One region of the Weizmannia agrestimuris genome, then DNA from elsewhere that is predicted to be linked to it. Evidence: a T-box and tRNA genes for the amino acid it is inferred to sense, from the RefSeq annotation. Region 1 holds a T-box; the other holds one or more tRNA genes.
What was found. The T-box of region 1 lies ahead of serS (serine--tRNA ligase). A T-box ahead of a tRNA ligase gene usually reads a tRNA of that ligase, here a tRNA-Ser.
Positions count from the first base shown of each region.

Region 2: it has a tRNA-Ser gene. The T-box ahead of serS (serine--tRNA ligase) is inferred to sense a tRNA for this amino acid. The anticodon was not compared.

Region 1 is NZ_CALPDC010000056.1:4,621-9,039, forward strand. It holds gene pdxS (pyridoxal 5'-phosphate synthase lyase subunit PdxS) at 1-812, shown strand, start outside; gene pdxT (pyridoxal 5'-phosphate synthase glutaminase subunit PdxT) at 824-1,396, shown strand; T-box leader at 1,448-1,664, shown strand; gene serS (serine--tRNA ligase) at 1,715-2,989, shown strand; tRNA gene NFR98_RS14285 (tRNA-Ser) at 3,644-3,733, shown strand; gene NFR98_RS14290 (deoxynucleoside kinase) at 3,885-4,419, opposite strand, start outside.
Region 2 is NZ_CALPDC010000009.1:17,279-21,697, forward strand. It holds gene NFR98_RS05880 (galactokinase) at 1-345, opposite strand, end outside; gene NFR98_RS05885 (hypothetical protein) at 770-988, opposite strand; gene NFR98_RS05890 (hypothetical protein) at 1,367-1,510, opposite strand; gene NFR98_RS05895 (acyl-CoA dehydrogenase family protein) at 1,555-2,691, opposite strand; tRNA gene NFR98_RS05900 (tRNA-Thr) at 2,832-2,904, shown strand; tRNA gene NFR98_RS05905 (tRNA-Ser) at 2,923-3,013, shown strand; gene NFR98_RS05910 (5'-nucleotidase, lipoprotein e(P4) family) at 3,062-3,847, opposite strand.

The sequences.
Region 1 (4,419 bases):
TGGTCAATGCCGAGCAGGCAAAACTCGCTGAAGAAGCAGGCGCTGTTGCCGTCATGGCATTGGAACGTGTTCCGTCTGATATCCGGAAAGCCGGAGGGGTTGCCCGTATGGCGGATCCTTCCATTGTGGAAGAAGTCATGAACGCCGTCAGCATTCCGGTAATGGCAAAAGCAAGGATCGGCCATATTGTTGAAGCGCGGGTGCTCGAAGCGATGGGCGTCGATTATATTGACGAAAGCGAAGTTTTAACGCCGGCCGACGATGAGTTCCACATCAATAAAAAAGAATTCACGGTACCGTTTGTGTGCGGCTGCCGCGATTTGGGGGAAGCGGCTCGAAGGATCGGGGAAGGCGCCTCGATGCTCAGGACAAAAGGCGAGCCGGGAACCGGGAATATCGTTGAAGCGGTCAGGCATATGCGGAAAGTGAATGCGCAGGTCCGCAAAGTGGTCAACATGAACGAAGATGAACTGATGACGGAAGCCAAACAGCTTGGTGCTCCGTATGAAGTGCTGTTGCAAATTAAAAAAGAAGGCCGGCTGCCAGTTGTGAACTTTGCTGCAGGCGGTGTTGCAACGCCGGCGGATGCGGCTTTGATGATGCAGCTCGGTGCGGACGGCGTTTTTGTCGGATCGGGGATTTTCAAATCGGAAAACCCGGCGAAATTTGCGAAAGCGATTGTCGAAGCAACGACCCATTACCAAGATTACAAACTGATTGCCGAATTGTCGAAAGACCTTGGAACAGCAATGAAAGGCTTGGAAATTTCAACATTGCCGGCTGAAGCAAGAATGCAGGAGCGCGGCTGGTAAGGAGAATCAGCATGAAAAAAATTGGTGTACTCGGCCTCCAGGGGGCTGTGGAGGAACATATCCGCGCAGTGGAAGCCTGCGGGGCGGAAGGTGTTGTCATTAAGAAAAAAGAGCAGTTGGACGAAATCGGCGGGCTCATCCTGCCGGGCGGAGAAAGCACGGCAATGCGGCGGCTCATTGACCGCTACGGTTTTATGGCGGAACTGAGACAGTTTGCCGAAAGCAAGCCGGTCTTTGGCACATGCGCAGGACTGATCCTGCTTGCAAAGCATATTGAAGGCCAGGAAGATGCGCATATCGGGGCAATGGATATTACGGTGGTGCGCAATTCTTTCGGCCGTCAGCGGGAAAGTTTTGAAGAAACCATCCGTGTGAACGGCATCGCGGAAGATTTTCCAGCTGTTTTTATTCGCGCGCCCCATATCGTTTCCGTTTCAGATCATGTTGAAGTGCTGGCCGAGTGCCGCGGGCGGATTGTTGCAGTTCGCCAAGGGAATTTGCTCGGCTGCTCCTTCCATCCGGAGTTAACGGATGACCTACGTATGACCGAATATTTTTTAAGTATGGCACGGATTCCGGTATAGTCTGTTGCAAAACGGATAAAATTGTAGTACATTAAGGTGTACGTGAAGACTGAAAAAGCAATGACAGGAACCAGTAGCAGAACGCTTTTCCTAAAGAGAGCCGGTGGGTGGTGGAAACTGGCGGAAAGCTTCTGTGAATCCATCCTTGAGCGGGTTGCTGAAAGCCGGGCGAGTAGGCATCCACGGGATAAAAACCCGTTATCCTTACAAAGCGGAAAACTCTTGTTTTCAATTTGGGTGGCAACGCGGGTTCACTCTCGTCCCTGTTTTCGGGGCGGGAGTTTTTTATTTGAATTTCGATAAAAGGAGAAGGATAGCATGTTGGACATCAAATTTTTGCGTGCGCATTTTGATGAAGTCAAAGAACGAATGCAGCACCGCGGAGAAGATTTGACCGATTTTGAAAAGTTCAGCGGGCTGGACCAAAGACGGCGCGAACTGATCATGGAAAGCGAAGCGTTGAAAAACAGGCGGAATGAAGTCACGCAGCAAGTTGCGGCACTGAAACGCGAAAAGAAAGATGCAACAAAGCTGATCGAGGAAATGCGCGGCGTCGGTGAAAAAATTAAAGCACTGGATGCCGAGTTAAAACAAGTCGAATCAGAACTTGAAATGCTGATGCTTTCTATCCCGAACATTCCGCATGAAAGCGTGCCGGTGGGAGACAGCGAAGAGGATAACGTCGAAATTCGGAAATGGGGCGAAGTGCCGGCGTTCGGATTTGAACCGAAACCGCACTGGGATATTGCCACTGACCTCGGCATCCTTGATTTTGAAAGGGCAGCCAAAGTGACCGGCAGCCGGTTCGTCTTTTACAAAGGGCTCGGCGCCCGCCTTGAACGTGCACTTTATAATTTTATGCTTGATCTGCACGTCGAAGAACACGGCTATGAAGAGGTATTGCCGCCGTATATGGTGAACCGCGCCAGCATGACAGGAACGGGGCAGCTGCCGAAATTTGAAGAAGACGCTTTTCTTGTCAATGAAAAAGACTATTTTCTGATTCCGACTGCCGAAGTGCCGGTGACAAATTATCACCGTGATGAAATTTTAAACGGCGACGACCTGCCGATCAATTATGTGGCGTTCAGTGCCTGTTTTCGTTCGGAAGCGGGTTCTGCCGGGCGCGATACACGCGGGCTGATCCGCCAGCACCAGTTTAACAAAGTGGAACTTGTGAAATTTGTCAAACCGGAAGATTCCTATAATGAACTCGAAAAACTGACCGGCCATGCGGAAAAAGTGCTGCAGCTTCTGGGCCTGCCTTATCATGTGATGAGCATGTGCACGGCGGACCTCGGGTTTACGGCAGCGAAAAAATATGATATTGAAGTATGGATGCCAAGCCAGCACGTATACCGCGAGATTTCTTCGTGCAGCAACTTCGAAGCCTTCCAGGCAAGGCGTGCGAACATCCGCTTTCGCAGGGAACCCAATGCGAAACCGGAACATGTCCATACGCTGAACGGGTCCGGACTTGCCATCGGGCGTACCGTCGCAGCCATCCTCGAAAATTACCAGCAGGCTGACGGCAGTGTGGTGGTGCCTGAAGTGCTCCGCCCGTATATGCGTACTGATATCATCAAACCGTAAAAAAAATCCCCGGCTTTGTACATGAAAAGTCGGGGATTTTTTGAAACATGTTTCCCGGAATCTTCCGCATTTTTTAGGTGCGCAGGATTTTACTTGAAAACACGGCTATATCTAGAGGCTGCTGAATCGTAAAAATTCTAGATTTGGCAAGGCTGCTGACAGCTTTGACAACCATTTAAATGCAAGGATTTTACAACAGATCCAGGGAAATGCTTGCACTCGAAACCCGATTCAACGTATGGAGAAGATAAAATCTCCCATTTCCGCAAAAGGATCTTCTATATTTTGAGACAGAACTTGCAGACAAACTCAGAATCGGATTCGTTCAGCAAATCCTATTTAGCTGAATAAGCGAGATTCTCAGAATTGGCAAGGATTCTAAAGAATTTGCCGATCTTTGCGCTCGAAAGCCGTTTCAACGGTGAGAAGAGGACAAAATCACCCCCTTTTTGCAGGTGGTGGCAACCATTAAAGCCGGGCTTGCTGGGAGAATCGGATAAATTGCCAAAATCCGATTCGTTCAGCTTCAGCTAGACCTATCTAAATATGCGCTTAGGCCTTCCCTTGGCTAAAGTTCAGATGCTTTTCTGCAGTACAAACTTGGTGTGCTTGACTTGTTTCAATCGTGTGGGTTATAATCTTTTTTGTCAAAATGGAGGAATACCCAAGTCTGGCTGAAGGGATCGGTCTTGAAAACCGACAGGCGGGTTACACCGCGCGGGGGTTCGAATCCCTCTTCCTCCGCTTAAAAAATGAAAGCCCGTGGGCCCCTGAGGCGTAAGCTGCGGGCTTTTTTCGTAGAGTAAAAAAGATACCATACTTTTGCATACCCGTGATCTCTCCGTAAATCATGAAAAAGCCCGTTACGCGATTGTAACGGGCTTTTTAGCCGCCATTATTTTTTTACGGCTGCTGCCTGTGCGAGCATGTAGCCGATCCGCTCGACAATCGGTTCGACGGCATCTTCATGTTCAAACAGGTCGTATTCGTCAATGTTCAGCCTGAGAACCGGGCAGGCATGGAAAGAGTCGATCCACTGCTCGTACCGTCTCTGCATTTCAATCCAGTATTCAACAGGGGTATCTTGTTCCATCGACCGGCCGCGTTTTTTGATCCGTTCCAAAATGTTTTCCAGTTTACCTTCCAAATAAATCATCAGGTCGGGATGCGGAAAATACGGCGTCATCACCATGGCATCGAACAAGTTTGTATAGGTTTCAAAATCAACGGCAGACATATTGCCTTTTTCGTAATGCATCTGGGCAAAAATGCCGGTATCCTCGTAAATGGAACGGTCCTGGATAAACCCGCCGCCGTATTCAAACATTTTTTTTTGCTCCTTGAACCTTTCCGCCAGAAAATAAATTTGAAGATGGAAACTCCACCGTTTAAAATCGCTATAAAATTTTTCCAAATACGGATTGGTGTCG
Region 2 (4,419 bases), on a different contig from region 1:
GCAGTCAAAACCCTGTTCTATTTCATGCCCCGCTTCCTTCAAATACTTCAGCATGCCTTTCGGGTAATTGGCCCAGTCATGTGCTTTGTTGTATGCCAGATCGTCAAGCGTAAATTCGATGACGCCTTTTTCTTTAAAATTCAAAGATACAAAGCGAATGTTGCGGTCATCGCGTTTTTTGGCCAAAGCATACGTCCCCATGGTAATCGCGCACGGAAACACATGGCCGCCATTATAGTCGGTATGCTCCCCGATCAGATTAATCCGGCCCGGCGCAAAAAACGCGCGCTCCGCCGCCGTCCCGAAATACTCCTTAAAAGCCTGAGACAAATTTGGGTTGCTCATGGTCGTTCCCCCCTAAGTGTAATAGAATAGAATAAAAAGATTGCAAACGTTTTCTTCAATTCCATCTTACACGCAGAAGTAAAAAAAGGCAACATTTTTACTAAAATTTTTACTGGTAATATTCCATTTCTAAATAGGGCTTGCTGAACGAATCCGATTCTGAGTTTGTACCAAATTTGTCTGCAAGCTCTGTCGCAAAATATATGTGAGAATGCGTGATTTTGTCTTCTAAATACGTTGAATCGGCTTTCGAGTGCAAGCTTTTCCCTGGATTTGTTGTAAAATCCTTGCATTTAAATTGTTGCCAAAGCTGTCAGCACTCTTGCCAAATCTAGGAATTTTGCTTATTCAGCAAGCCTTAAATAATACAGCCTCAGTACAATCATTTACCATTCCAATGCGATCCACTGCTGTAATAACTGATTTAAGATTTTTTCTCTTCTTTTTTTAAATCATCTTTTAAATACTCCATATCTTTTATGTACCTTTGGATTGTTTCTTCTATTGCGTCTTTTACTACTCGGGGATATCCCTTTTCATCTTCTAGTTTTTGTTCCTTCTTTAGCTCATCTATATCTTTAGTAAGCAAAGATATAGCCTTCTTCTTCTCATCTTTACTCATGAATTCATAGATTTTTCTCATAAAAAATACCTCGACAATAAATTATTTCTAAATTTTTATTTTTTTATTATAATACGTTTTGATAAGGAGGAGGCTTCTGTTATACGCAGCTTGCAGATGTCGAGCAGGAAACAAACGGCCTGCTGTCTTACACCCGCAAGCCGAAAACCACCCCGGAAACTATCAGGAAAATCCTTGAAAAATGGCTGGATGAAAACGTACGGGCTTACCCGTACATCATAGAACGTAAGCGAGCCATGGAGCGGCAACAGTGCAATATCAGCAGTTGCCGCTTTTTAGCGACAGCGACAAAGCGGGACGAAAAAAAGCGGCGGCGCTTTGCTGCTTTGCGCCCCCCCTTTTTTCCCGGCTGCTTAGACCATCGGGTGCTTTTTGATTTTACACGCGCGCGCCGAGCTGCATAAGGACGGCATCATCCATCGGTGGGTTGTGGAGCCCGGCGCGGACATCACGGTAATAGCGCTGCAGCGGGCTTTTTTGAAAAAGGCTGCGGGCGCCGACTATCCTCATGGCCAGATCCACAATTCTGTTTTCCCGCTGTTTAGACCATCGGATGCTTTTTGATTTTACACACGCGCGCCGAGCTGCATAAGGACGGCATCATCCATCGGCGGGTTGTGGAGCCCGGCGCGGACATCGCGGTAATAGCGCTGCAGCGGACTTTTTTCGGACAGGCTTCTGGCACCTACGATTCGCATCGCTAAATCAACTGCTTCTATCGCATGATTCGTAACCGCCATTTTCGCTGCCCCAAGTTCCGGGCCCATCTCTTTTCTTTGTTCTGCTCCGGCTTCATCCCACATTTTCGCAACCGAATACAGAAAATGCCGCGCCTGCATCAATTTCAGCTCGATTTCACCGAATTTCTGGCGGATAGCCGGCAGTTCCGCAATCGGATGGTTCAGGCTGTTCGGCGTATACGATTTAGCAAAGCGAGCCGCTTCCCGTTTTGCTGCCTCGGCAATGCCTAAATAACAGGCAGGGATATGGAGCAGATAACCGGCCGGCTCCTTCTTTTTCGTCTGGATCTCCGCCAGGTTCGCAAGCGGGACTTTGACGTTTTCCAGCACAACATCATGGCTGCCGGTTGCCCTTAAAGCAATGCTGTCCCATGTTTCGACGATGGAGAGGCCAGCCGTATCCCGCGGAACGACAAAACTGCCAACCGCTTCTTTTTCCGGAATCGTTGCGGTAATGATAAAAAAGTCGAGCACCGGAGACATGGTGGCAAAAGTTTTTCTCCCGTTTAACACCCATTCGCCGTTCTTTTCCGTTGCCGTTGTTTCCGGCATGCCACCGCGCGTCGGGCTGCCCGTTTGCGCTTCTGTTGCGCAAGTGTTGATGAGGGCGGCCTCCCCTGCTGCCGCACGGCAAATGCGTTCAAACAATTGCCCGTTCCATGTTCTTGTTTCGGACAAATGCATTAAAATCCCCATATGCCATCCAATGGAAAGGGCAGTCGACCCGTCCGCAACCGCGATGGCCTCTTGCAGGCGGACAAGCTCATACAGCGAAATGCCGCCCCCACCGTAGTTTTGTGGCACAGTCAGCTTTGTATAGCCTGTTTCTTTTAAATCTTGAATATTTTCAAAAGCAAACCGTCCTTCCAAGTCATTGGCAGCCGCCCTTTCGGAAAACGGGCCGGCAAGCGTTTGAATTAGGTCCAGTTTTTCCTCCAACGTTGAGGCTTTTAAAAAATCCATATCCTTTCCTCCCCCGGAAACATCTTTTCTCTTATTTTACCGGAAACATGCCGGAAAAACATTACAACACTTTTTTTAAATTTCCTCTTGCAATCCGGATTTTATTATAATATAATTTACATTGTCCTGATTGATTCCATGCTGGTGTAGCACAGTTGGTAGTGCACTTCACTCGTAATGAAGGGGTCGGAGGTTCGAGTCCTCTCACCAGCATCTTTCTTTTTTTCATATGGAGAAGTACCCAAGCGGCTGAAGGGGACGCACTCGAAATGCGTTAGGGCGGGTGACCGTCGCGTGGGTTCAAATCCCACCTTCTCCGCCATACATAGTGCATATAAAAATTCCGGAGAACTCCGGAATTTTTTTGCGTTTATGAACCACATGGCAATTCATGCTCCCAATCCCCGTAAACCGGATTCGGGAATACGATAAATTTGCGGCCAAATGCATGGCGGAAACGGTCTGCTTCCAGGCTGCGCGCCTTGTTTCCTTTTCCGTCAAATGTCTTAAAAAAGTCACCCAGATTATCACCGAACAAGGCAATGATGTCGTGGTCCTTTTCAACAACTTGCCGGCGCGTTTCTTTGCTGCTTGTTCCTGTTTGCAACAGCACATGGGAACGGACGGCCTGCGGGATCCCTTCTTTTTTCAAGTTGCGAAGGGTGGCATCCATATATTTTTCGTCCCGGTTTGAAATGTAATAAATATCGATTCCTTTTTTATCGGCATATTTTAAAAAGGAAAGTGCCCCCGGGAGCGGTTTTGCTTTTGCTTTTTTCACCCATGTCCCCCAGCCGCTGCCAAACGAAATGCCTTTTTCTGCCATATAAGATAAGTAGGGTCCGTTATCCAGCACCGTTTCATCGAGGTCCAGCACGATGGCCCGCTTCTTTTTTACTTTAGTTTTCAGGCTCTCCTTAATACGCTGTTTTCCGATATTGTATCCTTGATAATAGAGCGCTCTTGCTTCCCCGGATGTCCGGTACCAGGCAACCCCCATTTTGGTCTGTTCCGCTTTTTGCTTTGCCGTGCAGCCCGTAACCGGAACCGTCTTCATGACGGCAGCTTCCCGGTTTTGTTTGCCGCCTTCAGCAGAGCACCCCGCATTTCCAAGCACCAGCGCAAAGACAATTAGCAACCCTGCAAAATAGTTCATGCTTGCCCCTTCTTTCTAAAATGCTTTTACGATTAGTATAAGGGAACCCCGGAAATTGATACATGCTAAAATGGCATCTTTCACGGGGGTTGTTAGGCACTTCGAAGCGGTCTATTCTGATTTACGACGGGATTTTCATTCTTCCGCTGGCATGTATTTTTTGTGATATGGGCGTTTACGTACATTGTTTGTCGGAATTTCGCCCGCTTCCTTAACGTAGACCCCTTCTACGTTAAGGTACACCAGATTTTTCGCTCGCTTCCTTCACTTAGACGCATCCTACGTTAAGAAACAACGCGTTTTTTCCGCGCTTCCTTCACTCAGACCCGTTCTACGTTAAGGAACAACGGAATTTTCGCCCGCTTCCTTAACGTAGACCCGTTCTACGTTAAGAAACACGGCGTTTTTTCCGCGCTTCCTTCACTTAGACCCGTTCTACGTTAAGGAACAACGTCTTTTGCGCCCGCTTCCTTAACATAGACGCACTCTATGTTAAGGAACACTGCGTTTTTTGCTCGCTTCCTTAACGTAGGCGCGCTCTACGTTAAGGAACAACGGAATTTTCGCCCGCT